One region of the Colwellia sp. BRX9-1 genome, then DNA from elsewhere that is predicted to be linked to it. Evidence: riboswitches for the same ligand, from Rfam matches in the RefSeq annotation. Region 1 holds a riboswitch; the other holds the start of a gene.
What was found. A riboswitch is a leader RNA that binds a small molecule or an ion and turns the genes downstream of it on or off. The one in region 1 is predicted to bind cobalamin.

Region 1 (15,376 bases):
AACTTTCTTTGGCTTAGCGTAAGCAATCCAGAGAAGCCAGGCGTTGATGTTATAAATACTGAAACTAACCTTAAAGTATTTCCAAGACTTGCAACAGAATTAAACCCATCTGCAATTGCCTTTATTGAATAAGATTATCTTAAAGGTAAGACATTAAAAAATAATTTGATTTAGGGCACATATTTATGTGCCCTTTTTTATTTTTACTCAGTGCTATATTAAGTTTAGTTAACGCACAATATTAAAGGGTTTAATTGCATTCATCTGTCTGAGTTCGAGAACGACCTTATTGGACGTCATATCAAGTGTCACTTGCTGTTAGCCGGCCAATAACTTGTTGAATCTTATAATACAGTCATAGCAATCACGTCTGCAGAACTAATGCAGTAGCGAAACTCAGCAGGTATTTTTTGTTGTATCACTGTGCCATTTAAGATGAATAACCTGCGGTGCTATTAATCGGTAGCTCGATGAATATGAAAAGTGTAATTTATCAAGGCCTGGTCGTGTAAGACAGCATAGTGGACTTAAATTAAGGTCAGTAATAAGCATTACTTTCCCTGCTAATTACCATGGCAGGGGCTGCGCAAAATTATCATTAGCTTAGCCTTTAATTTACTGAGCTGATAGATAAATCATCAATCAGCTCAGTAAATTGAACCGCTATCTTTGCTGATCAATTTTTTCACACATATCTGCAACACCACTTAACATTCTGGTACTGAATCTATGTAATAAATCTGCATCAACGTGAATAAACTTATTGTTTTTCACCGCGGGTATTTCTGGCCATTTTTGCCAGTCAATAATGGGTTGTGGTTTATCGGAGTTTTCATCCGGTAAAATCATTAAGTGCGGCTGGGCAACAATAACGTTTTCCGTGCTTATCTTTGGATAAGGCGTCGGGTTATCCTTAAAAACGTTCACTCCCTGGCACACTTCAATTAACTGATTTATCCAGGTTGTGCCATTAATGGTCATCATTGGCTCTGACCACAGTTGATAAAAAACGGGGATGGCTTGCTTAGTTTTATTATCGAGCCGTAATTTTTTTAAACGTTGTTCATAAGCTAACGCGACACTTTCTGCTTGCTGTTGATGTCCGGTTAAACCGCCAAAATAACGTAATTCAGTGGCAACATCTGCAATATCTACTGGATTACTAAAAACAATTTTTAGTCCTAAGCGTTTCATTTTATCAATGTCACTTTGCGAGTTGCCTGACTTCCAAACAATAACTAAATCAGGATTCAATGCCAATAATTTTTCTATTTGCATGCCGTGATAGCTGCCAACACGCGGAATATCTAGCGCCGCTTTAGGGTAATCGGAATAGGCAACCGCACCGACTATTTTATCGCCAGCACCAATATCAAATAACATTTCAACAATATGTGGCGCTAAGGCAACGATGCGCTTTGCCGATTGCTCAGCAAAACTTTTACTGGGTATGACTATCAGCAATAAGCTTATTACGGCGAAGGATATAAATCTTTTTGTCATTTTATTAAGCCTTTTACTTTTTAAGAGGCGCTTTTCAAGCACTAGGGTGTGGTCGTTTTGCTGTTGTTAATAATATCTTCAATCGCTGATATTTTTAGGTATTGCTGGCAAACATTAGCCAAACGTTCAAGCTGTTGCTCTCGGTGTTCATCAAGATTAATCGTCCGCTGGATGTCATTGTTACTGTCTAACCAGTCAACTAATAATTGTGTCGCAGCCCCTTCATCAAAAATACCATGTAGGTAAGTACCCGCTATTTGATTATCATTTGAAACACAACCATCGCTGGTCTGATTGTCACTTTTATTGAACAACAGAGGCACAGGCGTTTTATTATCAATAGCCGTCATGGTAGAAACACCACAATGAATTTCATAACCTTTAACCTGACAACTTTTACTGCCCAAGGTCATAGTGGCAGAGACTTGTGCTAATTTTTTTTCTGCGGTTAATTCAGTGGTAAGTTCGAGTAAACCTAAACCCGTTATCGCCTCAATCGTTGACTCAATACCTTCAGGATCGCTGATAGTTTGCCCAAGCATTTGATAGCCACCGCAAATACCAAACACTTTACCGCCGTAGCGCAAATGACGTTCTATATCGCTTTGCCAATCTTGTTCTTTAAGAAATTGCAGATCAAAAATAACATTTTTACTGCCGGGTAAAATCACTAAGTCACAATTGTTTATCCGCTCGCCCATTTTGACATAACGTAAATTTATTTCAGGGTTTAAACGTAACGTATCAAAGTCGGTATGGTTACTTATGTGCGGTAATAACGGTACAACAATATTTATTTTGGCTTGTTCAACCTTGTTTTCAATCGCAACGGCATCTTCGGCGTCAAGTGCTAAGTCGTGTAAATAAGGTAATACCCCTAATACTGGCTTACCCGTTTTCTCTTCTAACCAATCAAGTCCAGACGTTAATAAGTTAATGTCTCCACGAAAGCGATTAATTATAAAACCTTTCACGCGGTTTTGCTCTGAAGGTGATAATAGCTCGAGTGTCCCCACTAAGTGAGCAAAAACACCCCCCCGGTCGATATCAGCAACGAGGATCACAGGACAATCTACCGCTTCGGCATAGCCCATATTAGCAATATCATTAGCGCGTAAATTTATCTCTGCGGGGCTACCTGCCCCTTCAACCATTAGCAGCTGAAACTCTTTCGCTAAACGGTGATGTGATTCGAGGACAGCGTCCATCGCTACTTTTTTATAGTCGTGGTAGCTGGTCGCCTCCATATTTGATATGGCTCGACCATGAACAATCACTTGTGCCCCCGTATCGCTATTGGGTTTAAGTAATATCGGATTAAAATCAACACGTGGTGCAATCTTTGCGGCCACTGCTTGTAGTGCTTGCGCCCGACCAATTTCACCACCATCACTAGTAACAGCACTATTTAAAGCCATATTTTGTGGCTTAAACGGTGCTACTTTATAACCTAAATTTACAAATACTCGGCATAAACCAGCCACCAAGGTACTCTTTCCGGCGTCAGAGGTGGTGCCCTGCACCATTAATGTTTTCATTAATTTTGTTGTTCCGATATTTTATTTATCAACGCGTCACTTTTTAATGTCAGTGGTAATCCAGCGATAACAAAATCGACTTGCTTGGCTAATGTAGCCAGTTCTTGATGCAGCCAACCTGCTTGGTCGACAAATTGTCGCGACAGCTCGCCCATAGGCACAATCCCATGCCCGACCTCATTACTAACAAAAATAAGCTTTTTTGATTGATAGGCGTTGGTATCGCTAATAAATAGCGTTATAAATTCGATAAACAGTGACTTTTGCTGGCGATAAAACTCGCTATCTTGATGGCATAAACAATTACTTAGCCAAAGTGTTAAGCAATCAACCAGCACACAATCACTGCTTTGTAATGCTTGTTGAAGTGCCTCAGCTAAATACAACGGCGATTCAAGCAGTTGCCAATGTTGAGGACGTTCGCCTTGATGCTGTAAAATACGTGCGCTCATTTCTGCATCATGGGCTTGCGCCGTAGCGAGATAACATATCGTTAGCCCTGCTGATTCAGCCTGTTTGGCAATATTTTCGGCGAGGCTCGACTTTCCTGAGCGTGCTCCGCCTAAAATTAGATGAAGTGTATTAGCATCACTAATTTTCATAGGCCTGCCTCCGTCAAAAATGTTGTCGCTGGAGATGCTAAGACCAGTAAAATAGTATAAACCGCCACTTCTAAAATTTGTTGCGCAGCTCCTAAACAATCACCAGTAAAACCACCTAATTGACGATTAAACCAAAATATTAATAAAAGACGCATTAGCCATAAGCCCGCTATTAGTACTAAACAATGCACGGCTGGTAATAAGCTAAACATCACCACCGCTGAGGTAATTAATAAGATTAACAAGCCTTTTAGAGATAAATGCTGCGCTAAAGGTTTAACCTTTGATTGTGCATCTTCGCTGACATAAGCCATGCTAAAGATTAAACTGGTACTGACGGCTCGGCTTAAGGTATGCGCTATAATCAATGCCACAAAAAGTGCTAATAAAGGATTGCTGCTATGGCTACTTAATAACACTAAACTCTGATATTTGATCATTAAAATGAAAAATAAGCTGGCTGCGCCATAAGTCCCTAAACGGCTATCTTTCATAATGTTTAGCTTTTGTTCAACGGTCCAACCACCACCAAAGCCATCCCAAACATCAGCCCAACCATCTTCGTGAAAAGCGCCGGTAAGCAATAAGCTCGCCGCCATAGAAATAAGTACCGCTAAAGAAATGGGTAAAAAGCTCGCCAACAACACTAAAATAGAGGCGGTGATCACACCAATAAACAAACCAATTAAGGCAAAATATCGGCTCGCTTGATGAAGCATTTCAGGTTTTACCACCTCAGGTAAACGCACCGGTATACGAGTAAAAAAACTTAAAGCAAGTAACAACAAATAGTATTGTTGTTGGCATTGTTGCCAGCGTGATTGCTTAGTCATTTAATCTTCAGCTTTGTTAGTGTTAGCACCAGTAACATCGGTCACTTGCGCCTGAGTAAAGCTTGCCATATCATTATAAAAAGCCACAGCCGCCTGAATTAATGGCAGTGCTAATGCAGCGCCTGTGCCTTCCCCTAAGCGTAAACCTAAATTTAATAGCGGCTTAACCTGCAAATGGCTAAGCATTTTTTGATGACCTTGCTCACCCGAGCAATGGGCAAAAATCATATAATCTTTAACATTTTTATTAATACTGATAGCGAGCATAGCGGCGGCAGTACAAATAAAACCGTCAACAACAACAAGCATTTCTTGTTCGGCCGCCGCTAACATAGCTGCGGTAATTTGTACGATTTCAAAACCACCTAAAGACGCTAAAATTTCTTTAGGGCTGTTGAGACTTCCTTGATGAAGCACTAATGCTTGCTCAATGACCTGTTGTTTGATTTTTACTATTTCATCACTAACGCCAGTACCTCGTCCAACACATTCGCTGGCTGGAATACCCATAACAGCCGCCATAATAGCGGCGGCAGAAGTAGTGTTACCAATTCCCATTTCACCAAAAGCGATTAAGTTACAGCCTTTTTCATGAACTGATTTGACCAAAGCAGTCGCTTTTTCAAAACCGAGTTCAACTTGCGCTAGACTCATCGCTGGTGCGATATTTAATGGTGCGGTGATATTGCCTAAACGTTGATTGATAACGCCTGAACAATTATCAATTGGCGATAAAATACCCGCATCTACCACACTTAACTGCCAACCAAGCTGCTTACAAAAGACATTAATCGCCGCGCCACCGCTGGCAAAATTAGCCACCATTTGTGAGGTCACTTCACTAGGTGCAATAGAAACACCTTGCGCTGCGACACCGTGATCACCGGCAAATATAAATAAACTAGGATGTTTAATACTCAATGATTGTTGGTCAGTATTTACTATTGATAACTGCACAGCGGCAATAATTTTAGCGGTATCTTCTAGTTGGCCTAATGCGCCGAGTGGTTTAGTTTTTCCATCGATAGTCGACTGGATCTGTTGATTAAACACATCAGTTACTTTTTTAATAGCAAAGTTCATCAATAGCTCCTTTAAGCTTTATTTTTGCGAAAGTACAACAAGGATAAAAAGAATAAGCTCCCCAAAGCAGAAGTGATAACACCTACGGGTAGCTCTTGGTTTTCTAGTACAACTCTCGATAATACATCCACCCAAATCATAAAAATACCACCGACTAAAGCGGTTAACATAATGCCAAAAACAGTGCCTTGAGAAACAAAAAATCGTACAATATGGGGTATCATCAAGCCAACAAAGCCTATACCGCCGCACAAAGAGACTAACGTTGCGGTGATCAGTGAACTCAGTACCAACATCACTAAGCGAAAGCGGTTAACATTAATACCTAAGGTTGTAGCACTTTCATCGCCTAACAACATTGCATTCAGTTGGCGTCGATACGCTAACATCATAATGACACAGCTAATAATAACGACCGCGGGAAACCATAAAATTGACCATTGCGCACGTGAAAAACTGCCCATAGTCCAAAATAATATCGCCGTAACCGCTTGTGGATCGGTATGATAAAGTAACAAGCTAGTAAACGAGCTGAACAAAAACGATAACGCTACGCCAGCCAATAGCATAGATTCAACTTGTTGACTTTGCCGACGACCAGAGATCATTAGCAACATTAGCATCGCCACTAAACTGCCCGCAAAAGCCGCGACAGGTGTTACAACAGAAATAGTGCTGCCCAATAAAACAATAGATATAACGACTCCTAAAGAAGCCCCTGAAGAAATACCAAAAAGATAAGGGTCAGCTAATGGATTTCGCGTTACCGTTTGTAAAATCAGCCCAGAAACCGCTAAGCCACAACCCGCTAAAAAAGCTAAAATGGCGCGCGGCATGCGTAACTCCCAAATAATACGCTCATAAAAAATCACCTCACTAGCGTCTTTATCTGCGGATAAACTAGCCAGTAGACTCGAAGTAACATCGCTAAAACTGATATCTGCCGCACCTAAAGATAACGACGCAATAAAGCTGATAACACCGAAAGCTAAGGTCAGAAAAATAATCCCCGAATGATTGACCTTAAACATGAGGTAACGCTCTACTTTCTGCCGTTTTTTCTTGAGTATCGTAGCCATAGAAATAAGAAATATGAGGAACCTTATGTTGTGGATGAAGAGAAACTTGCGCGCAGACACCAAATACATTTGATAACATTTCAGAGGTGATCACCGCTTGTGGTGACCCTTGCTTAACCAGTTTACCTTTATCTAACACCAGCAGTTGATCGCACATCGCACTGGCAAGGTTTAAATCATGAAAAGACGCAATAACCGTGATGCCTAGCGATTTAGCTAATTCAATAACCTGAATTTGATAGCGAACATCAAGATGACTGGTTGGCTCGTCCATAATAAGTAAGCTGGGCGTTTGCACGATAGCACGAGCTATAAGTGCGCGTTGTTTTTCTCCACCGGATAAATGTTCAAAATTTTGTAAGTTTTTATCCACTAAGCCAACCTGCTTAATAGCACGGTCTATCTTGAGTCGGTCGCTGGCTTGATCACGGGTAAATAGACCTTTGTGTGGCAGTAAACCCAGCGCAACAACGTCATGAACAGTTAAGTTAAAATGGGTGGGTGTTTCTTGTAAAACTACAGCGATATCTTGCGCATATTGATAGGCGTCATACTTTTTCCAAATATCTTTTTGATTAAATTCCACCAAACCAGAATCAGGTTTTACGTAACGATATAAGCAGCGAAGTAAGCTAGACTTTCCGGCACCATTAGGCCCTAAAATACCAGTAAAACTGCCTTTTTTAATGGTGAAAGAAATATCATCTAAAATAAGTTGGCTGTCGGCATGCCAAGAAAGATGCTGCACTGAAAGCAATGCGGTATTAGCGGTATTTATTGATGAGGATTGATCCTGGCTACTATTCAAAAATTGCTACTCACATACTATTGACACTTAAGGAGCATCAAACAGAGCACAATCAATCTCTTAGTATATGAAAACTCAAGAGTCGACAATACAATGTTCGAGTAAACCCGCTCGACTTTGTTGGTTTTGCCTGTCATTTTGATAGGCAAATGACTCTAAATTAATGGGTATCCTGACTTAAGCTTTATGGTTATTAAATACCACTAAAAGGCTTTTACAGTTGCGGGTACAGTTGCGGTTTTTCACCACATTCCCACATTAAAAATGAGTTATATAATTTTGTTTGGAGATTATCGTCTGCTCACTAAAAATAGCAAGGTTTAATTGCCAATAACACCGAATTCATTGACTTATCGAGGTAACTTATCACCACACTATTTTTGGCCAATCAACGCCACTATCATCAGTATAAATATTAACTTTAACTAGCCCCGCATAAGGAATATCAATATGACTCATGTGAACCGTGCCCGGCATAGGCAAATTAAGTACACGCGCAATTAAGTGTTTGATAACACCACCATGCGCAACCACCAAGGTATTTCCTTCGGGTGCGTCTGCAAGCCATTCTTGCCACCAAGTATCGACACGCTTGACAAAATCAGCCATAGCTTCACCATTAGGCACAGTATGCTGCCAAGGGTTTTGCCAAAAATCACCCAGTGAAGGCTGCACAGCACTGGCTTTTATCTGCCACAAGGCTTGATAGGTTTTTCCATCCCAATCACCAAAATTCATTTCTTTAAGGTTATCGCTTAATTGGAGATTAATGCTGTATTTTAATGAGTATGCTTTGGCAAACACCTGACAACGTTGCAAAGGTGAACTGATACAAAAGGATATCTCTGGTAATTTTTGGCTAACGTCCCACAGCTGTTGCAAGCCATTTTCAGAAAGTGCGACATCTGTTTTACCGGCTAAAATACCCGGTGTAGCAATTTCACCATGGCGTAATAAATATAAAGTCCGCTGTAGCAAAGCATTACCTCTTAATATATATAGTGTAAAAAAGCATAGCGTAACCTTAAATTCAATATTGCGTAAGTACTATGACAAATAGCCGTGCACTTATAAGCGACAGCATGCGCGTCAATGTTGTTCACTTTAGCAAAATGAGCACTTAACTACCTCGCCATTTAGCCTCACGTTTACGGAAAAAACGCACGTTTTAATCCCTCATTTCCATCATAATAGGACCCTAGATTTAAAGGTAAAATACCTGCTAATTCGTTTTGTTCTTTTGATACTGTTGAAAACCAAGGCGGTCCGGGGGCTTCTCTCTTAATGCTTTAATGTAATAGCAAAAAGTGCCTAAATTCATCTATAAAAAAGCCGCTCAGTTTATCTGAACGGCTTGGCTAATTTAAATATGTTTAACTTTACTATTTAATTAGAAACTATAACGAGCAGTCAGTGTAATTCTACGTGGAGCTTGGTAGTTTACGGGTGTCGTATAGTTAGGGTTAGGCAGTCTCGATGAAGCCGAGCCTACGTCACCTGTTTCATTGTATTCAGTGACTTCTTGAAAGTTAAAGGCATTTCTAACATTGACTTTCACGGTTAAGCCATCAACATATTCCGGCTTATACGTTAAACCTAGATCAACATTTTTAACCCATGGAGTACGGCCTTGATCGCCACGATTACCTAATACACCACCACAGTAAAACGATGAAGCACCGTAATTAGCTAAACCGCCAGCATCAACACCTAACTCATCTCTAAGTTCGTCAAGTGGGATAAAACCAACACAGTTTCTTGGACGACCAGATTGTAAACTGAAATTAACAGATACTGAAATCTCATCATTAACTTGGTATGCACCAAAAGCTTTAAAGGTGTGACGACGATCATTGGGTAAAGCACCATAGGCACCATGCTGAAATAATGCATTATCAATGTCTTGTGTTAAACCTGCATCCTCTTGCTCTAGAGTCGAGTTAACATAACCTTCTGAGTTACCTTCACTTTTAGCTAAAGTATAAGAGCCCTGCAAGAACCAACCGTCAGCAAAAGGCTTCTCGAAAGTGAATTCTAAAGCTTTATAAGTACGTTTGTATTTTTCTAGGCCGAAGTATTCTTCAGGAACACTTTCTACCTCGTAATTACCGTCATTGTTAAGATCCAGCGCAATAGAAAAATCATTACCTGGGTTCATCATCATACAGCCAGCCATTGATTTATAATCGAAATCATTATAACCATTCTCTGTTGCATAATCGATAAATGGCTGATGAGAACAGTAATCATCCATGCCATCTTTAACTTCACGGTAAATAGCCTTGGCACCTAAAATCCAGTCATCAACCTGCTGTTGATAGCCAAGAATAAATTCATCTTGATGCATAGGTTTTAAGTTTGTTGCCGCTACGGTTCTTGAATCAGGCGCTTTCTCATCACCGTTAGAGTTTCTTGTACCAATAGCGTCGCCCACTTTATCAGGAGCAGCAGTGATTGGATTTTCATCAGCACTGTCTACATAAAAGTACTCTTCATAGCTCCATTCAGTACCTGCAGCACGAATATTTGTATTAGCCGCGATTGGCATAAAGTAACGCCCGGCAGTACCGAAAAGTTTTTTGTTACCATCGCCATCCATATCCCAAGAGAAGCCCAAACGCGGCGCCAATTCACTGTCAGATTTAACAAATGAATCGCCATCACCGTTGCGGTTTTCAAAGCCTTCTGAACGCAAACCTAAGTATACCATCCACTCATCAGTAACTTGCCAAGTGTCTTCTATATAAAATGCTGTGTTTTCAACTTCATAAGAAGCAGAACCCGTATTACTTTCTCTATGGCGAATATATTCTTCACCTGCTGTTACAAAAGCACCATTAACACTTTGTCCGCCTGCTCCGTCAACATCTTGAGCTACATGCCAGCGCCAGTATTCGCCACCTGTAAAGGTAGTGCCACGTTTAGTCGAGGTAAATTTCTCTTGGTCATAACCGACACGAAGTGTATGTTCACCTAGAATCCATTCTGCGCCTAAACGTAAAGAGTCGCGTTCATCAGTATCAGAAGCGATCCCAGCTTCAGGCACAGTACTTTGGCCTTGAGCAATACCCCAACAACCAATGCTTTGTGAACTTGAAGGTGTTTCACGGCGATCGAATACTAACTCACATTCAGCGCCAGGGCCGATATCAGGGTTACGCGTTTCTAGTTCATTGGTCATGTTGCCCCAAAGAACACTTACTGAGAAATCATCAGTTAAAAATCCGGTATAGTTAACGATAGTAACATCACCACCTTTGGTGATCTCATAAGGGTCAGCAGCTTCACCATGAGTCCCAGTGTAATACATACCTTCAGGGTTACTGTATGAGGTAAATTCTTGTGTTTCTTCATTATCGATGTAAGTCATCTCTAATAAATGGTCGTCTGAGATATTCCAATCAAGCTTTAACAAGTACATTGGTGAGTCGTCTTTCATTGTCTCACTTGTTTGTTTGCCAAAGGTATTGCTTTCATCATCTTGGCCTTCAAATAAGCCAAAAAAGAATAGTTTATCTTCAACAATAGCGCCTGATGCATAGGCATTATAGGATAAAGAGTCAAATTCATTAGCTGAGCGGAATGAAGAATAACGGTTAGAGTATTCTAAATCAGGATCGCGAGAAGTAACATCTTTGCCATCTTCTCTAAAACTTGCTGGCGTAGATTCAATTGAGCCACCAAATTTCCATTCATTTGAACCACGTTTAGTTACTAAACTAACAACGCCACCTAATGAACGACCGTATTCTGCGCCATAACCACCAGTGCGAACTTGTTGCTGTGAAACAGCATCATAAGGAAGGTCAGCAAAAGAGGTGAAGTTACGAATATTAGTAACATCGAAACCATTAATAAAATAACCATTTTCAGCAATTGACGAACCACCAAAAGAGGCAGTATTACCATTTCCTAAACCAGAATCACCTGCTGTTGCTCCAGGAGCTAACAAAGCAACTGATGTCAAATCTCTTGCTACCGGTAATAAGTCTATTTGCTCAGCAGTAAAGACTGAAGTCGATTCTACCGATGTGGTATCGATACTAACTAAAGAATTACCCACAATAGAGATAATTTCAGAAACTTCTGTAAAATCAACATTACTGCCCTTACCAATAGCGACTAAGATGTTTCGAGTATCTACACCATTGTCGACAGTATATTTGCCTGTCGGCAACTTAGAAAAGTTAAAACGGCCATCTTCACCAACAACAACAACGCGTTTAAAACCTGTCGCTGGGTTCTTAATTGTTACACTTTTACCCTGAATGGCTTTACCGTAAATAGAGCCACTAACATTATCGGCAAAAGTCATCGGAGACGCAGCTAAACATGCCCCAACTGCGATAGCAGCTAACGAGCGATTAAAGCTTCGCTTTATATTTGAATTTTTCATTATTATGTTTATCTCCAGTATTTAATAATTATTATTTGAACAAACCAAAAATGTTACAAAAAAGTAACACTTTATTGCATTCTTACCCAAACAAAGTGACTTTACAAGCATAGTACGAAAAAAGCTGTAGAAAGTACTCAGCAGAATACTCTGATACTGTTGGCATTAGGATAACTTTGATTACCGCTATACAATTTTATTAGCATCTAGATTAAAAAGTTAAAATTCACCTTTATTAACAACAAGCTAATAAATATTTAGACGTAGTTGTTTAATAAAAATAATAAATTTTTATTAAACAACTGAAAAAATACCACATAAAAATCAACTTCAACGATTGTAAAAGCAATGAAATTATGGATATTAGAGTTAAAACCCCACTAAACTTCACACTTAAAAATAACATCCTCGTACTTTTAACAAAAAAATAACAATTAGGTAAAATCCGATAAAAAGACAAAATATAAAACTAGTGTAAAGTGTGAAATCAAATCACATGCTTTCAATAAGTCAATTATCTCTTAAACAGAGTTGAGTGTAATTTAGAAAGTAGACATTGATAAACAGAAATAGGGCATTGATTGACGAACGTCATTCAATGCCCTATTCTTTAAATATCAAAGATTTAAATTATTAATATATTCAATTAATAATTTTGGAAAAAAACAACATAAAATATTAAGTGATTTCCTAATAAAGCTTACAAACTGGTTTCAAATCTCTCCCCATTTCGCTTCACGTTTATCAAAAAAAGCACAAACACCTTCCTCACATTCCTCTGAAAGCATCGCTGCAACCATGCTTGCGCCAGCATGAGCAAAAGCAGTTTCAATTGGCATTTCTAGTTGCTGATAAAAGGCTTCTTTACCCGCTTTTATACCGATGGCAGATTTACTGGCAATTTTTTGTGCCAGCTTTTCTGTTTCTTCCAATAGAAAATCAGTAGGTACTGCACGATTAATTAAACCAAAACGTACCGCGTCTGCTGCTGAAAAAAGATCGCCTGTTAACGCTAATTCCATAGCATGTTTGCGGTGAATATTTCTTCCAATGCCTACCAAAGGTGTACTACAAAAAGTACCGATATTAACGCCAGGGGTACAAAACTTAGCATTTTCACTGGCAATCGCTAAGTCACACATTGACACTAACTGACATCCAGCTGCTGTTGCAGTGGCTTGCACACAAGCAATAATTGCTTTGGGTGATTTTACTAATGACATCATCATGTCTGCACAACTATTTAAAACGTCGTTAACACGCTGTTCGCGCGTTAACGGGTCATCTAACGTTCTACCACTCATTTCTTTTAAGTCATGACCTGCCGAAAATACTTTACCAGAGCCGGTGATCACAATAACTTTTACTTCACGGTCATTGTTCGCTAAGGTTATTGACGATTTCAGTGCCGAGATCATGGCTGAAGAAAGTGGATTTCTTGCTTCAGGTCTATTTAATGTTAGCCATAGCACTCGACCTGACATCCGAGATAAAACATAGGGCTGTGCTGAGTTACTCATCACTTTACCACCATAGTTGCGGGCATTTTTACAGCGATCACCGTCCCTTTTGCACAAGTAACCCCCTTAGCTGAGACAGTAACTTCTACGATTATTTTTCGTTCTTTTACTTCAACAAATGTGCCTATTAGTTCAAGTTCAACCGCCTGAGGCGTTGGCGCTAGATAATTAATATTCAGCGCAGCAGTAACAAAACGTAGCGCAGGAGAGCTGCCCATTTCTCGATCTTCACACTGATACGCCATGGCAGAGGCACTTCCTGTGCCGTGACAATCAATTAATGACGCAATTAGACCACCATAAACAAAACCAGGGATCGCTGTGTGGTAAGGCTCAGGGGTAAAATGAGCAATTGTTTTCTCACCAGACCAATAACTTTTTAACTGATGCCCCTCGGGGTTATTGGTGCCACAACCATAACAATGACTTAAATCGTCTGGGTAACACGCTTGAAATGCTTTGCTGTTCATATTTATTCCTTAAATTAAGAGAGCGTTCTCAAATCATCAATAACTTTGCCATCATCTTTTAATTGCTTTAGTGGTAATAATTCCACATTACCTGATAATTTGGTAATAGACTTTAGGCTTAACGAAATAGCTAATACCAGCGCGGCTTCTTGCTCAATCGAATAGTTTTCATGGTTAATTTCACATTGTAAAAGCATACTGTCATTAAAGTTTTCACTGGTGATCAACAAACGAACCTTAGCAATTTCAGTATGGGCTTGGCGTACTCGTTCAATTTGAATAGGATGTACAAACATCCCTTTTATTTTAGCGGTTTGATCAGCACGACCTAACCAGCCTTTAATACGTTTATTGGTGCGACCACAGGCACTTACTCCTACTTTTATGGCTGATAAATCACCGGTTGCAAAACGAATTAGTGGGTAATCTTTATTAAAATTAGTGATGACCACTTCACCTACTTCACCATCAGGCAAGGGCTCTGTTGTGCCCGGCCTGACAATCTCAACAATAATATCTTCAGCAATAATTAACCCATCAGACTGCGCACTTTCATAAGCAATTAAACCCACATCTGCTGAGGCATAGGCTTGCAAAGTTTCAACCCCTCGTGCTTGTAATTCACCTCGCAAGCCCTCGGGTAAAGCCTCACCCGTTACTAAAGCTTTAGAGATACTAGAGATGTCTCTATTTTGTTGTTGAGCTTTATCTAATAATATTTTCAAGAATGAGGGTGTGCCGCAATAGCCTGAGGGCTTTAAATTTTCAATTATCTCAAGTTGCTGTTCCGTTTGTCCTGGCCCCGCGGGTATAACAGCACAACCACAAGCTTTCGCGCCCGAGTCCATAATAAAACCGCCCGGCGTAAGATGATAAGACAAGCAATTTTGTATACGGTCTCCTGCGCGAAAACCAGCCGCATAAAAGGCACGACCCATTCGCCACCAATCATTACCATCACCTTCTGGGTCGTTTATCGGCCCTGGTGATTGAAAAATTCGCCCAATATTAGCTGACTTAGCATCTAGACCCGCAAAAATAGGTTGTGCTTGTTGCAAAGCAATTAAGTCTGATTTATGCATTATCGGCAATGAAGCAAGTAAAGCTCTAGAGCTTATTTTTTCAAGGGTAATATCAGCCAGCTTATCTTGGTAATACGGGCATTGGCTTTGAGCAAACAGAAGTTGCGCGGGTAATTGCCCAAATAATGTGTTTTCTCGCTGCAGTTCACTTTGGTGTTCTTTGTCATCATAGAAGCTATTCATATCGTTGTTCATTCCTTAATATTATTTGCGGGTCTTATTATTGAAAAAATCACAACCAACGTTTACGACGCTTATAAGACTTAAGATTCTTAAAGCTTTTGCGGTTTTCATTACCACCGCCTAAGTAGAATTCTTTTACATCTTCATTATTTAGCAATTGATCTTGCGTGCCATCAAGCACTATTTTTCCTGACTCCATAATGTAGCCATAGTCTGCTGCTTTGATCGCGTAATTGGCATTTTGCTCAACCAGCAGCATAGTAATACCTTGGTCACGAT
Region 2 (15,376 bases), on a different contig from region 1:
GTTGCATAAAAATTGTAAGCTGAGTGTTTTTACACAGCCTGAGCGAACAGTCAACCTAAAGAAAAACCAAAAGCTAACTTCTGCAATACTTATCAAAGTAAGCTTTAATTATTAGATGATGAACGACCGCTGTGGTGGCTAAGCGGACTACTTATTAAAATTAAGATAGGTCGTCTTTGTAGTAAAAGTGATCTGAAGAGATCAATCTCAAACATTATGCGTGTAACACATGAAAGCTCGATTTTAGGTTGTCATTTCGCCATGCTGATACTGAAATAAATTCAGCATGACGTAGTTGGTATCAGCATGACGTAGTTGGTATCAACACGGCTGAGTTATTACCAATCAATACCTTTTTGTGCTTTTATATTATTATCAAAAGCATGTTTAATCGATTGCACTTCACTAACCGTATCAGCTAATTCTAAGAGTGAACGATGTGCGCCACGGCCTGTGGCTATTACATGTTGCATAGGCGGGCGATTAGCGATGGCGTCTAATACTTCATCAAGATCAAGGTATTTAAACGACAGCATGTAAGTCAGTTCATCAAGTAGCACAACATCAATGGTTTCGTCAGCTAATAGTTTCTTTGCTTCTTTCCAAACAAGTTGAGCAGCGGCAATATCGGTTGATTTATCTTGTGTATTCCAAGTAAACCCTGTTGCCATCACGTGAAAAGGTACGCCGAGCTTTTCTAGGACATTTCTTTCGCCACAAGCCCAAGTGCCCTTTATAAATTGAATGGCTGCTGCGTTTAGACCGTGTCCTACTGCGCGAGTTAGCGTGCCAAATCCTGATGTTGACTTACCCTTACCGTTACCTGTAATTACAATTAATATACCGCGTTCATCAGTGGCAGCATCAACTCTTGCATCAACTTTATCTTTTACTTTTTGCATGCGTGCTTGGTGTTTTTCACTTTTTTGTGTTTCGTCAACCATGAGTATTCCTATTGATAATTATAGTCATTTTAAAGAGGAGAAAAGGCAAGGCTAACGTTAAGGGGGTCCCTTAAAAAATAGCAATTTACCGTGTATTCCCGCACGATTTTATTGATGTTAATGGTGGTGATTTTATTGTGGATAGGTATGCTGACTCATTGGCAACTCTTAAGTCACTACAATTTACAGTTGCGGGAACAGTCAAGGTTTCTCACCTTATTCCCTAAACACGTTTACGTTGCATTAGTTTACGAGATTTTTAATTATTTACAATATCTAGCGGCATTAAACACCATTGATTTTATGTTTTTGATAAATAGAATCTAAGGCAAGGAATTTTCAGTAATAAAAATGCCAACAATAGTTGTTGGCATTTTAGTGTTTTCTAATAATAACGTTATTTAACTAAGCCATTGGCTTACCAAATTTTTACACGTTTCTCAGGGGCGATATACATAGCATCACCTTCTTTAACGTTAAACGCTTTGTAGAATTCAGGCATGTTAGATAAAGAGCCTAATGCACGGAACTCACCAGGTGAATGAGGGTCAGTTGCTACTTGATTACGTAATGATTTCTCAACCTTTTTTCCACGCCATACTTGAGCAAAGCCCATGAAGAAACGTTGATCGCCAGTTAGTCCGTCAATTACCGGTGCTTCTTTACCATTTAATGAAGCAATATAAGCTTTATACGCGATAGTTACCCCTGATAAATCACCAATATTCTCGCCCAGTGTTAAAGAACCGTTTACATTTAAGTCTTCAAATACTGAATAGCCATCGTATTGTTTTACCAAGTCATCGGTGCGAACTTTAAAGGCCGCTAAATCTGCTTCAGTCCACCAGTTACGCATGTTACCGTCGCCATCATACTTACTCCCTTGGTCGTCAAATCCGTGACCCATTTCATGACCGATAACCGCGCCAATACCGCCATAGTTAACCGCATCGTCAGCAGCTAAGTTGAAAAATGGTGGTTGTAATATGGCTGCAGGGAAAACAATTTCATTCTTAGTTGGATTGTAATAAGCATTAACAGTTTGCGGCGTCATGCCCCATTCTTGCTTATCAATTGGACCACCTAACTTAGCGACTTCTTTTTGATGAGAAACACTACCAGAACGCATTTTATTGCCCACTAAGTCATCACCTTTAATAACAAGTGCGGAGTAATCTTCCCACTTATTTGGGTAACCAATTTTAGGATCAAAGCTTGCTAGTTTTACATGGGCAGCTTTTTTAGTTGAATCAGACATCCACTCTAGTTCATCAATACTTGCACCATATGCTCCGCGTAAGTTTTCAACAAGTTGTGTCATTCGGGTTTTAGCTTCGGGCTTAAAGTGACGGCTCACATAAACTTTACCAATAACCTCACCTAAATTGCTGTTAACTACGCCAACACCACGCTTCCACATTGGACGTTGTTCTTTTTGTCCTCTTAACTGCTGAGAATAAAAGTCAAAGTTTTCATTATCTAAGTCAGCGGTTAAAGAACCAGCAAAGTTACTTAAGGTATGGAAAGTTAAGTAAGTTTGCCAATCAGCTAATGAGGTTGCTGCAAATATTTCGCCAAAACCTTTAACAAATGAAGGTTGGTTAATAATGATGTCTTTTTGGGCTGATACGCCTTGAGCAGCAAGGTAAGCATTCCAGTTAAATGCATCAGTAACTGTGTTTAAGTCAGCGACATCGAATTTATTGTAAGTTTTACTGCTGTCACGAGTTTCAACTTTTGTCCAATGAAAACCTGCTAATTTAGTTTCAATTGCCATGACCGTTTGCGCAGCAGCTTTACCGTTCTTCAAACCAGCTAAGTTGAACATATTTTCAATATGAGCAACATAACCTTTACGTAATGCGGCAAAACGTTCGGTTTCATCAAAGTAGTAATCTCTGTCGGGTAAGCCTAAACCTGTTTGCCAAATATGAGTGGCATAGCGAGTTGAGTCTTTACCGTCAACGCTGATATAAAACGCTAATGGGCTACCTACACCATTTTTTTGATTTTCACCAAAAAATGTCGCAAGTTCATTCTTGTCTTTTAAACCATTGATGCTATCAAATAATGGTTGGATAGGAGCCATACCTGCAGTATTACGTGCATCCATGTTCATATATGAACGGAATAAGTCAGCTACTTTTTGCTCGTCGCTGCCCATTTTTAAATTTTCTGTTGCTGCTAATTCTTCAATGATTACTTTTACATTGTCATCAGCTTCGTCACGTAAGTCATAAAAGGCACCAATTGACGTTTTATCTCCAGGGATTTCATTAGCGTTCAACCAAGCACCGTTTACATAACGATAAAAGTTGTCTTGTGGACGAACGGATAAGTCCATTGTTGCTTTGTCGATACCTGAAGCTAATGCAGTTTTTTGCATGATAGGCATTTCTTGCTTAGTTGTCTCAGTGCTTTCTGGATTGTCGTTGCAAGCGGCAAGCAACAATAACGAAGAACAGACTGCACCTGTTATTATTTTTTTCATGGTAATCTCATTATTATTAAGTAAAGAATATGGTTATAAAATGGTAAACGCATTGATACTAAAGGGTTACAGGGCTTTTTACTAGATTTGGACATGAATTTTTACATAATGTATCAGCAGTGCCGTATTTTATTTTGTACATTAAGCCTGATGATTTTTTTATTTTTTTATTTAACTAACTGAAAATAATCGTAATATTTTTAACTTTGATTTTTATCAATATTAATTGTTGGCTTTATTGCTGCCAAATAAAACATTGACTGTGCTATGCTGTGGCTACTTAACTAGAGTAATAGTTCTCTTACTGAATAACATAAGATGAAGTTTAATTAATGTTTCAACCCGTCAGTTTTTTCATTGGGCTACGCTATAGTCGTAGCCGTAAAAGTTCTGGATTTGTATCCTTTATCACTTTTTTCTCCATTGTCGGTATCGTCCTGGGTGTCGCATCATTGATCACCGTTGTTTCCGTTATGGACGGTTTAGAAGGTGAACAAAAACGGAGAATATTGGGTCTAGTTCCCCATATTGTCGTCGCCAATCAACCTCAGCAAAACAAAAACAATGCTTTACCTACATGGCAAATCCTACGTGAACAATTATTACTTACGCCTAAAGTTAAAAAAGTTACTCCTTTGTTGGAAAGTGAAGCACTCATACAAGCTAATTCTGGCGCATTACGCGGTGTACTCATTCAAGGAATCATGCCTGAATTCGAGCAGCACAATATTGTTAACAACTCTATGGTATCAGGACATTTAGATAATCTATCGACACAGAGCTTTGCCATTGTTATCGGACAGTCGTTAGCAAGGCAACTTGATGTCGATTTGGGTGATAAAATACGTCTAACACTGCCTAATAAAACCGTCTTTACCCCAATGGGGAGAATTCCGGTGCAACGCACTTTTACCATCGCTGGTATTTTTAGTGTTGGCTCACAAGTTGATGAAGGACTGGTTTATATTCACAGTAAAGATGGCGCAAAACTTCATCGACAAAGAGGTGATGGCGTTGAAAAACTTCGTTTGTATCTTGATGATGCTTTTGCTGCTGAGCATGTGGTCAAACGTTTAAAACAACAATATCCACAGTATGATTTTACTACATGGCGCGATACTCAAGGCGCTTTATTTTCTGCTGTGCGCATGGAGAAAAATATGATGTGGTTGATGTTGAGCTTAATTATTGCCGTTGCCGCGTTTAATATTGTTTCTGCTTTAGTGATGGTTGTTATCGAAAAAAAGGGTGAAATTAGTATTTTACAAACACTTGGGCTAGATCGTCTTGGCGTGGTAAAAATATTTATTACTCAAGGTTTAGTTAATGGTTTTTGGGGCGTCACTATCGGTACTGTGGTTGGCGCCATACTAACCTTAAATTTAAACACTATATTTACCCTTCTCGGTGTTAATTTATTGGGAGCAGGGCAGTCTTTGCCCGTCGAACTATCAGTGAACAATGTGTTTAGTATTGTTTTATCAGCGTTAGCGATGAGTTTTATTGCTACATTATATCCCGCTTATCAGGCTTCTTTAACAGAGCCTGCCGAGGTTTTACGAAATGAGTAAAGGTTTACTTTGTCAGCAATTATCAAAGTCATATTATCAAGGTAGCATTGAAACCAAAGTCTTAGACGGGCTTGATTTGTCAGTAGATGCGGGTGAACTTGTTGCTATAGTGGGCAGCTCTGGTTGTGGTAAAAGTACTTTTTTACATATAGCTGGAGCACTAGATTCTCCGTCTTCAGGGCAGGTCTTTATTAGCGGTGTTGATATCCACCAGTTATCTGACAAGCAACGTGCTAAATTTCGCAATAAACATATTGGTTTTATTTATCAATTCCATCATTTAATGATGGAGTTTTCAGCACAAGAAAACGTGGCAATGCCTTTACTGATTCGCGGGAATTCACCTAAATCGGCCCTAGCTGCCGCACAAGAAATGCTCACACAGGTTGGGTTAAGTCACCGCTTTGAGCACCGGCCCTCCGCGCTTTCTGGTGGTGAGCGTCAACGTGTCGCTATTGCTCGGGCATTAGTGACTAAACCTTCATTAATATTAGCTGATGAACCAACAGGTAATTTAGACTTTGATACCGCAGAGCAAATATATCAGTTATTACGTGACCTTAATAAAACGGTAAACACCAGTTTTGTTATTGTTACCCATGACTTAATACTTGCTGCCAGAATGGATCGTCAACTACGTTTATCGCACGGCCGGTTAGCGCCCCTTGAAAGTTAAGGCTTTTAAATGACCAAATCATTAAGTTTATTTTTAGGTTTACGTTATGTGCGTAGCCGAAACGGTAATGGCTTCTCTTCGTTTATTTCAGCATCTTCCACTATCGGTATTGCGCTTGGTGTAATGGTATTGATTATAGTGCTCTCAGCAATGAACGGTTTCGAACGAGCATTAGCGCAACATTTGCTGTCGGTTATTCCTCACGGTGAGCTAATTGCTATTAATACGCCGATAGATAACTGGCAAAAACACGTGGCGAAAGCACAACAACATCCACAAGTGATAGCCGCTGCACCTGTGATAAAACTTACCGGTATGATGCAACATGGCAGTGAACTCAAAGCCGTTGCTGTGCGTGGTGTCGATGTAAAGTTAGAACAGCAAGTTTCTACCATTGCCGATTATATGATTGCTGGCAGCTGGCAAGCGATCGTTGATAATGAAAATACCGAAAACCCTACGGTTGGTGTTGTTATCGGTTCGGGAGTTGCAAAAAAATTACAACTTGAATTAGGCGACTCACTACAATTGTTACTATCGAGTGTTATTGCCCAAAAAAGTAACCAGCAAGCGAGTGCTAAATTTCCGGTGCCGGTTAAGCACCAAGTAAAAGTTGTTGGCATTTTTAAATTTGGCGGTACGATTGACGAAAACTCTGTATATCTTTCACTTGAGCATGCCGAAAAAATGGTTAATCTCGCGAAGGGGCAAGTTCAGGGAATTCGCATAAAAGTAGCTGATGTTTTTCAAGCGCCCCAGGTAACACGTGATGTTGCTTATAGCTTTGATGATACTTATGTTGCCATTTATGATTGGACACGAAGTCACGGCCATATTTTTAATGATATACAACTTGTACGATTAGTGATGTTTATTGTCTTAATATTAGTCATAGCGGTAGCAAGTTTTAATATTGTTTCAACGCTTATTATGGCAGTCAATGAGAAAAAAGGTGATATCGCTATTTTAAAAACTATGGGAGCACCGGCGAGCGTTATAATGATGACCTTTATGTTTCAAGGACTGGTTAATGGAGTCGTGGGTTGTCTAGTGGGGACAGTGTTAGGTATTGTTATCTCATTAAATTTAACTGATATTGTTACTGCAGTAGAAACACTTCTTAACGTAAAAGTGTTATCAGGTGATATCTATTTTATCGACTTTCTTCCCACTCACTTAAGCCAAGCTGACGTTGTAATTACTGTTTGTACTGCTTTACTGATGAGTCTACTGGCGACTATTTACCCCGCATGGCAAGCAACTAAAGTTGAGCCAGCGCAGGTGTTAGGACAAATGTAGCGGGTTTCACTTTTATATTATTAACCGATAATTTTTATCACCAACGCGAGACTAGAGCAGATTTTTACTTTCTACTTTTACGTTTATTCCATTGTTTGATAACAGAATATCGCCATAGACCATGTATGGCAAAATAACCTATTAGCGAGAAAAGTACCGCTAGCACGCCACAGCCAAGTAAAAATGCTGGTCCAATAGTTGATAAACTATCAACCAGCCATTGCCAATTCGCTTCAAATACAAATTCTTTTTCAGATCGGCCTAGTAGCCAGATGCCAACCATATAACAGCCATAAAAAATTGCGGGTATTGTGAGCGGATTAGTTATCCAAACGAGTGCAACAGAAAGTGGCAAATTCGAATGTACTATAATAGCAACACCAGCAGCTAAAACCATTTGAAAAGGTACCGGGATAAAGGCAAAAAATAAACCTACGGCAAAAGCTTTTGCGACAGAATTACGGTTTAAATGCCATAAGTTGGGGTTATGCAATGACGCACCAAAAATTTTTAAATGTTTATTATTTTTTATGGTGTTGTGATCCGGCATATAACGCTTGAAGAGTTTTTTAGGCATATACTTACTTATATTATCTAGGCTTTATTTATCGATTAGACAGATACGGAAATTAATCACTATGGAACGGTGGCTATTTACATTTTTTATCGGTGCTATTTTGTCACTATTCTTACCGATAGTACCAGACATTTCGCAAGTTTATATTTGTTTTTGTTTTGCTGTCATTTTTTGTCTCATCAAAAGGTTACGGAGTTATAGTGGGCTCTTTTTTGGCTGTGCTTGGTTACTCTATGCTGGCTTCGTTTATCAAAATATATGGCAAGTTAATAGCCTAATTACAGATGATTTTTTCGGTACAACCTTAACGGTAAGAGGTGTGGTTGCTAATATTCCAAAGTCATTAACGCGTAAAACAAACAAGGATGAAAGGGTTAAACAAGTATCACGTTTTAATTTTGTTGTTGAAGAAGTCAATCAACAAAAACTTCAATCAAAGATAAATATTCGTCTGCGTTGGGATCATAAGTCTGTTAAACCGGATCACTTAAAAAAAGTTACTAAGATTAACCAAGGCCAGAAATGGCAACTTACGGTGCGAGTAAAACCTGCCCATGGTTTTGCAAATATTGGCGGTTTTAGCTATCAAACATGGTTAAGACAAAAGGAACTCCATGCTACTGGCTATGTAAAACATTCAGCAAAAAATAAATTAATAGCAGCGCAGCCTAGTTATCGTCAACAATTGTACCTGCAACTCAATGCATTAATAGACTCATTGACTTTAACAAACGAGCTGCACCATTTTATTTTTGCTCTTACCTTTGGCGAGCGTGGCAAAATTACGGCTGAGCAATGGCAAGTTTTACAAGCAACAGGAACACAGCATTTAATGGCTATTTCTGGCTTACACTTAGGCTTAATTGCCAGTGGTGCTTTTGGATTCATGTTGATGTTTTTTCGCTATAGTCCGTTTTACTTACTGTTAACTCAAAAAGGCAAGTTATGGTTGGTAAAAAAGAACAGCCGTATCGTGGCTTTCGCTTTTAGTAGCTTAGTCGCACTATTTTATGCTTATCTGGCCGGCTTTTCTTTACCCACATTACGTGCCTTGATCATGATGCAAATATTTATTTGCGCTAAGCTCGTGGGGGTTAAATTAACAATAATACGTTGGTTATTACTGAGTATCGTTTGCATTATATTAATATCACCCTTTAGTCTATTTAGTGTCAGTTTTTGGCTAAGCGTTTATGCGGTATCACTGATATTATTGGTTATCTGGCGATGTCGAAAGTTACTGTTAACATCGGGTGATGGTCAAGTTGACAAAATAAAAGCCTGGCTCCACTCTCTAATTATTATCCAGCTAGGCTTAACATTATTTATGTTGCCCGTGGCGGCTTTATTGAATCATCAACTGCCTCTTTCTGCATTACTTGCTAATATTATTGCCGTGCCTTGGATGAGCTTTACCGCTATTCCGTTATGTTTATTGGCTGTGGTTGCTATGCCTTTGAGTGAAACGCTGGCTATGTTTTTTCTTGAGTTATCGTTAATATCATTAACGTTTATTTGGCAGTGGCTAAGTTACTTATCGAGCCAACAATGGCTGTTTATCGACGTTAGCCATCAGACATTAATGATTATTTTGATAATCAGCGGTTTATGCTTCATCAGTTATTTTTTAGCCTTACCCAAAAAAGTACTGGCTGTTGCGCTATTACTGACTTTTTTATTGAGTTATATGTTTTTTAATGACCAACAAAAAAATGATGATTGGCAAGTAAATGTCCTTGATGTTGGGCAAGGGTTAGCGGTTGTTATTGAAAGGCATGGGCAGGCTATTTTATACGATACTGGGGCAAGTTACCCCAGTGGATTTAACTTGGCAGAAAGTGTGGTTTTTCCTTATTTACAGTATCAAGGTTTGACCACTCTTGACTATTTACTGTTAAGTCATGCAGATAACGACCATGCTGGTGGCTTGGCTTTTATCGATAAAAAAATGGCGCTAAATAAAATTATCGTTAAGCACATCAAATATAATCAACCGGTAGAAGATGTTGGCAGGTATAGTTTTGTTAACATGTACAGTTGTAAACAAGGCGATGATTTTTCTTGGCAAGGTCTCACTTTTTCTGTGTTGTGGCCGGTGGTTCTTGAAGATAAAGAAAATGATAATTCGTGCGTGATCCATATTTCTGATGGTAAATATAAGGTGCTATTAACGGGTGATATTCCTCATAAAGTTGAAAAAATACTGGTCGCTAATACTGAAATCGCTAATACTGAAATCGCTAATCAGTTAAAAGCTGATGTTATTGTTGCGCCGCACCATGGCTCTAAAACCTCATCAAGTACGCGTTTTATTAAAGCGGTTTCACCCGAGGCCGTTATCTTTAGTGCGGGTTTTATGAATCGATGGAAGATGCCTAATAAAGCGGTACTTAAACGTTATCATCAGCTTAATGTAACGCCGTATGCAACTGCTGAGCATGGAATGATCCGCATAAACATTACCGAACAAGCCCTTGAAATTCAATCTTATCGTCTGCATATCAATCCATATTGGTTTGCTAATTAACGTTGTAAATATTATTAGTTGGTTGCAACTAAGAAATAACGCTAAAATGGCTTGGATATGAATAATTAATCGCGAAGTCACAGAGAGACTGAATGTTAGCAAGTAAAAGCAAAGTAGCCGCACAAGCCACAACGTGGCAAAATTTTAAACGCTTAATGAGTTATGCCAAACCTTACAAAGCAGGGTTTGTCATCGCTATATTAGGGATGCTTGGCTATGCCGGTATCGACACTTTATTTTTCTCGCAGTTACAGCCATTAATCGATGATGGTTTAACTGATGCTAATCCTAACTTTATGAAGTGGGCCCCACTTTTTGTTATTGTTTGTTTTATTATCCGAGGTATCTGCCATTTTTTTGGTAATTACTGTTTAGCTTGGGTGGGTAATAATGTAGTTACCGATTTAAGACAAAATTTATTCGAACACATTATGGCGCTACCGGTGACTTTTCATGATAAAGAGTCTACTGGAACGTTAATCTCTAAACTGACCTTTGATACCGAGCAAGTTCTTAATGCAACCAGTAAAGCGTTGCTTACCTTAGTACAACAAGGTGCTATGGTGATTGGCTTTCTCGCGGTTATGTTTTACAACAGTTGGCAGTTATCAGCAATATTCCTCCTTATAACTCCTATCATCGCTATTATTGTTACTGTGGTTTCGAAACGTTTTCGCCAAGTTAGTAAAAAAATTCAAAATGCGATGGGAGAAGTCACTTCTGCTGCCGAGCAGACCTTTAACGCTCATAAGGTTGTCTTAACCTTTGGCGGACAAGAACGTGAATTCGAACGTTTTGGTCAGATAAATAAACATAATCGCCAACAGCGCATGAAAATGGTGGCCACAAAATCTTTCAGCGTACCCTTGATACAAATTATCGCTTCTTTTGCGTTAGCGTTTGTACTTTACGTTGCCAATTTAGAAAGTATGAAAGCAAGCTTAACGCCAGGGATTTTCATAACGGTGATTACTTGTATGACTATGCTACTGAGACCTTTAAAGTTATTAACTACGGTTAACAGTGACTTTCAAAATGGTATGGCGGCTTGTGTCAGTATTTTTGCAGTGCTTGACCAAGAAAATGAAAAAGACACGGGCCAACAATCACTTGAGAAAGCCAAAGGAACACTTGCTTTTGAACAAGTTGATTTTTCTTATACTAACGACGAAAAATTAGCGCTTACTCAACTAAGCTTTACCGCGAATGCTGGAGAAACAGTAGCTTTGGTTGGTCGCTCGGGGAGTGGTAAATCAACCGCCAGTGCAATTTTACTGCGCTTCTATGATGCAACAGCGGGTAAAGTATTAATTGATGGAAAAGACATTACCTCATACAAGTTGAAAGACTTACGTGCTCAGTTTGCTTATGTTTCTCAGCAAGTGGTGTTATTTAATGACTCTATCGCTAATAATATTGCCTATGGTAAACCCAACGCCAGTCGTGACGAAGTTTTAGCTGCGGCTAAAAGTGCTCATGTGCTTGAGTTTGCAGAAAACATGGTTGACGGGATAGATACTAATATTGGTGATAATGGTGCTTTACTTTCTGGTGGACAACGCCAACGTGTTGCTATCGCTCGAGCATTATTGTGTGATGCACCTTTTTTAATTCTTGATGAAGCAACCAGTGCATTAGATACCGAGTCAGAACGTCATATTCAAGATGCTTTGCAAGTTTTACAAAAAGATCGTACCTGTATTGTTATTGCTCATCGCTTGTCTACCATTGAAAATGCCGATAAAATTATTGTTATGGAACAAGGGAAAATTCTTGAACAGGGCGATCATCAAACGTTATTAGCAAAAGAAGGTGCTTATGCAAAATTACACAACTTTCAATTTAGCGAATAAAATGACGGTTGAGATTTTGCTATGCGCTTAATTGAAAAGGTTTGGTTTTTTCAACACCCAGCAAAATGGCTGCTCGTGCCGTTCTTGTTACCGTTAACCGTTATTTTTTGGTTGCTATCCGCGTTACGACGAAAATGCTATCAACTGTATTTTTTTAAATCTTTTGGTATCGACATCCCTGTTGTGGTGGTGGGTAATATTGGTATTGGTGGTAACGGAAAAACACCGGTGGTTTTGTACTTAATTAAGCAATGCTTAGCACAAAACATGAAAGTTGGCGTTATTAGTCGAGGTTATGGCGGACAAGCACCGCACTATCCCTATTTACTCAATGCAAGCAGTAGCGCAGCTGAAACAGGCGATGAGCCTTTATTAATTTATCAACGCCATGGTATTCCTGTTGTGGTTGGCGGCGATCGAGTGGCGAGTGCCAGGTTGTTAATGCAGCAAGGCTGCGACGTTATTATTGCTGATGATGGTTTACAACACTATCGCTTAGAACGAGATTTTGAGCTTATTGTTATTGACGGTAAACGCGTGTTTGGAAATGGCTTGTTATTACCCGCAGGGCCATTACGTGAAGGTTTATGGCGTTTAAAAACAGTCGACGCGCTTATCTTTAATGGCGCAACGCCAACCGATAATAAAGTCTATCCAGTCGGTATACCACAAATAACAATGACTTTAATGGCAAAAATGGTGGTCAATGTTAAAACCAAGCAGGAACTATCATTAACTGATTTTTATCAACAGTTTAATGATAACGAAAGTAACACTAAGTGTATCAATGCTATCGCCGGTATTGGTGACCCTAGCCGTTTTTTTAAAACCTTAGTTGATAGTGGTTTTAGTCTTGAAGCATCGGTAGGTTTCAAAGATCATCAGCATTATAATGAAGCACAATTTGTCAGTTTTTCTGACGATATTCCACTTTTGATGACAGAAAAAGACGCGGTAAAATGTACGTCTTTTGCTAAAAATAACTGGTGGTATTTACCGGTTGATGCCCATATTGAAAATAAACAAATAACGCCATTTTTAGATGCGCTATTTGACAAAGTAAAAGCAGATAAACTGAGCCGTATTAAGGCTAGATTCACGCTAAGTTAACTAATAAATAAACTGATAAATAAGAGAATAAACATGGCATTTGATGTAAAACTAATGGAAATATTAGCTTGTCCAGCATGCAAGGGCAAACTTGATTACAATAAAGAACAACAAGAATTGATCTGTAGATTCGACCGCCTTGCTTACGCTATTGAAAAAGGTATTCCGGTCTTGTTAGAAAGTGAAGCGCGCCGTATTACTGAAAATGACTAATTAAATATATTTGGAGAATTAAATGTCTTTTATTGTTGTAATACCTGCTCGGTTTGAGTCGTCTCGTTTACCGGGAAAAGTGTTAGCCGATATTAATGGTAAGCCGATGATCCAATGGGTTGTTGAAAAAGCCCAGCAAAGCGGTGCTAGCCAAGTGATTGTGGCCACTGATAATAAGCAGGTTGAAGAAGCGGTATTAGCATTTGGCGGCGAGGTTTGTAAAACTCGTGCCGATCATCAATCGGGTACCGAACGTTTAGCCGAAGTGATGAACATTTATAACTTTGACGATGATCAGGTTATCGTTAATGTTCAGGGGGATGAGCCTTTTATTCCCGCTGAAAATATTGCTCAAGTTGCCAGAAATCTAGCGGACCAGCAAAGAACAAACCAGCAACAAGCTAGAATGGCGACACTTGCTGTGCATATCCATGACGTTGAAGAGGCTTTTAATCCTAACGCGGTTAAAGTGTTAACAGATAAACACGGTTATGCGATGTACTTTAGCCGTTCGACGATCCCTTATGACCGAGATCGCTTTCTTAATGAGGAAAGTATCGCTGCTATTGGCGATTTTTATTTACGCCATATTGGTATCTACGCCTATCGTGCTGGGTTCATTAAAGATTACGTGCAATGGCCGGCCAGTCAATTAGAGCAAATTGAGTCTTTAGAACAACTGCGCGTATTATGGCAAGGTGAAAAAATTCATGTTGCGGTAGCAGAAACTCGTTTAGTGGTTGAAGGGGTTGATACGCCAGAAGACCTAGAAAAAGCTAGAGCTTATGCTTTAACGCTTTAATTTTTTATAAAATTAAATAAAATAAAAAAAGGCCTTATGTTTTCACATAAGGCCTTTTTATTACGCTAACGAAATATTATTTTAATAGTTCAAGCGCTTTAACACAGCGACCAATTTGTTGATGGCTAGCTTTGACTGTCTTTAACACTTGTGGCTTCATACCACTGTAGTCTTTAATCAGTTGCGCTAATTCTGCTTCACTGACTGCATTACATTGTGTCGGCAACATGCTACCGGCAAAAGACTCTAATAAACCTAAATCACTTCCTTCATTTAATTTAGGAATGTGTGCGAGAATTTTAGCTTTATAAGGCGCTTCTAAAGCTTGTTGCTCACCAGGGAATAAACCCCACATAATATAACGAAGGGTAGAAAGTTTTAGTTTGTCAGGGTTATTAATAACGATGTTAAACCATTTTTCTTTAACTTCAGCCTCAGGTCGAATAACTTCTGCATAAATAGCACTTTTAACACCTGAATCGGTAATGTCTTTTTTGGCTTCAGTGCTCAATAATGCTTGGTAATTACCATGTTGGTAACGGTTCATTTTAGCAATTAATGTCCAGCGCTTGTCTTGATCTATGGTAATACCATCAAAACTTTTTTCACCGTTCAAAATGTTTTGTAAGCGATTTAAATGCTTAGTTGTTTTCGTTACACCAACATAACGGCCATACCAAAGTTTTTGGAAGTCTGAACCCGCTTCGGCATTTTCTAATAAACGTAAGTATAAGTTTTCAACGTCCATATAAAGCGCTGTATAATCTTTTTGCTCTAAACGTGTTGCAACAGTTAGGAAGCCTAAAGCCGAGGTTAACGTACTCGCAATTTTACGTGATACGTTATAATCGCTTTCACCTTCAATATTAGCCATGGCAAACGTTACCAACTGGTCAGCGGCTAAATTTGCATCGTTGACGCTGTCAGACAAACTCTGCCATAGCATTAAGCGCATAGTGGGGTTATCAATCGCATTAATGTGTTGTTGTGCCGATGCCAATGACTTTTCATCAAGATCTACTTTTACGTAACCCCAATCGGCTTCGTTTGGATAAACCAAATCAGGACATGCTTGACCTATCACGGCCTTAATCTCAGTGGTCGCACCTTTATACATAATAGGTGTTGCAGAGGTTAAGTTCATCGCATTACCATCAGCACTAACATTGTATAAACCTATTTGAACACGTTGTTCACGTAATGTTGGGTAACCTTCTGGTGCTGTTTGGTTTATTGCAAACGCGCTAATCTTACCGTCACTACATTGGTAATTAACTTTGATGGTGTTTAAGCCTGCATTATATAACCAGTCT

Region 2: another riboswitch for cobalamin. It lies ahead of cobO (cob(I)yrinic acid a,c-diamide adenosyltransferase); the one in region 1 lies ahead of H4J76_RS06225 (ABC transporter ATP-binding protein).

Annotation. Positions count from the first base shown of each region.
Region 1 covers NZ_JACGVM010000004.1:131,174-146,549, forward strand. Annotated here, with positions in the region: gene H4J76_RS06190 (cadherin repeat domain-containing protein) at 1-132, shown strand, start outside; gene H4J76_RS06195 (cobalamin-binding protein) at 664-1,503, opposite strand; gene H4J76_RS06200 (cobyric acid synthase) at 1,545-3,041, opposite strand; gene cobU (bifunctional adenosylcobinamide kinase/adenosylcobinamide-phosphate guanylyltransferase) at 3,041-3,643, opposite strand; gene H4J76_RS06210 (adenosylcobinamide-GDP ribazoletransferase) at 3,640-4,476, opposite strand; gene cobT (nicotinate-nucleotide--dimethylbenzimidazole phosphoribosyltransferase) at 4,477-5,559, opposite strand; gene H4J76_RS06220 (iron ABC transporter permease) at 5,571-6,590, opposite strand; gene H4J76_RS06225 (ABC transporter ATP-binding protein) at 6,583-7,446, opposite strand; cobalamin riboswitch at 7,591-7,740, opposite strand; gene H4J76_RS06230 (histidine phosphatase family protein) at 7,813-8,424, opposite strand; gene H4J76_RS06235 (TonB-dependent receptor) at 8,837-11,842, opposite strand; gene H4J76_RS06240 (enoyl-CoA hydratase) at 12,556-13,362, opposite strand; gene H4J76_RS06245 (PaaI family thioesterase) at 13,362-13,832, opposite strand; gene H4J76_RS06250 (phenylacetate--CoA ligase family protein) at 13,847-15,097, opposite strand; gene H4J76_RS06255 (ABC transporter ATP-binding protein) at 15,147-15,376, opposite strand, start outside.
Region 2 covers NZ_JACGVM010000007.1:2,670-18,045, forward strand. Annotated here, with positions in the region: gene cobO (cob(I)yrinic acid a,c-diamide adenosyltransferase) at 339-944, opposite strand; cobalamin riboswitch at 1,067-1,211, opposite strand; gene H4J76_RS08545 (M13 family metallopeptidase) at 1,363-3,435, opposite strand; gene H4J76_RS08550 (lipoprotein-releasing ABC transporter permease subunit) at 3,768-5,006, shown strand; gene lolD (lipoprotein-releasing ABC transporter ATP-binding protein LolD) at 4,999-5,682, shown strand; gene lolE (lipoprotein-releasing ABC transporter permease subunit LolE) at 5,692-6,981, shown strand; gene H4J76_RS08565 (DUF2062 domain-containing protein) at 7,046-7,558, opposite strand; gene H4J76_RS08570 (DNA internalization-related competence protein ComEC/Rec2) at 7,620-10,085, shown strand; gene msbA (lipid A export permease/ATP-binding protein MsbA) at 10,178-11,938, shown strand; gene lpxK (tetraacyldisaccharide 4'-kinase) at 11,960-13,048, shown strand; gene H4J76_RS08585 (Trm112 family protein) at 13,082-13,261, shown strand; gene kdsB (3-deoxy-manno-octulosonate cytidylyltransferase) at 13,284-14,063, shown strand; gene pepN (aminopeptidase N) at 14,140-15,376, opposite strand, start outside.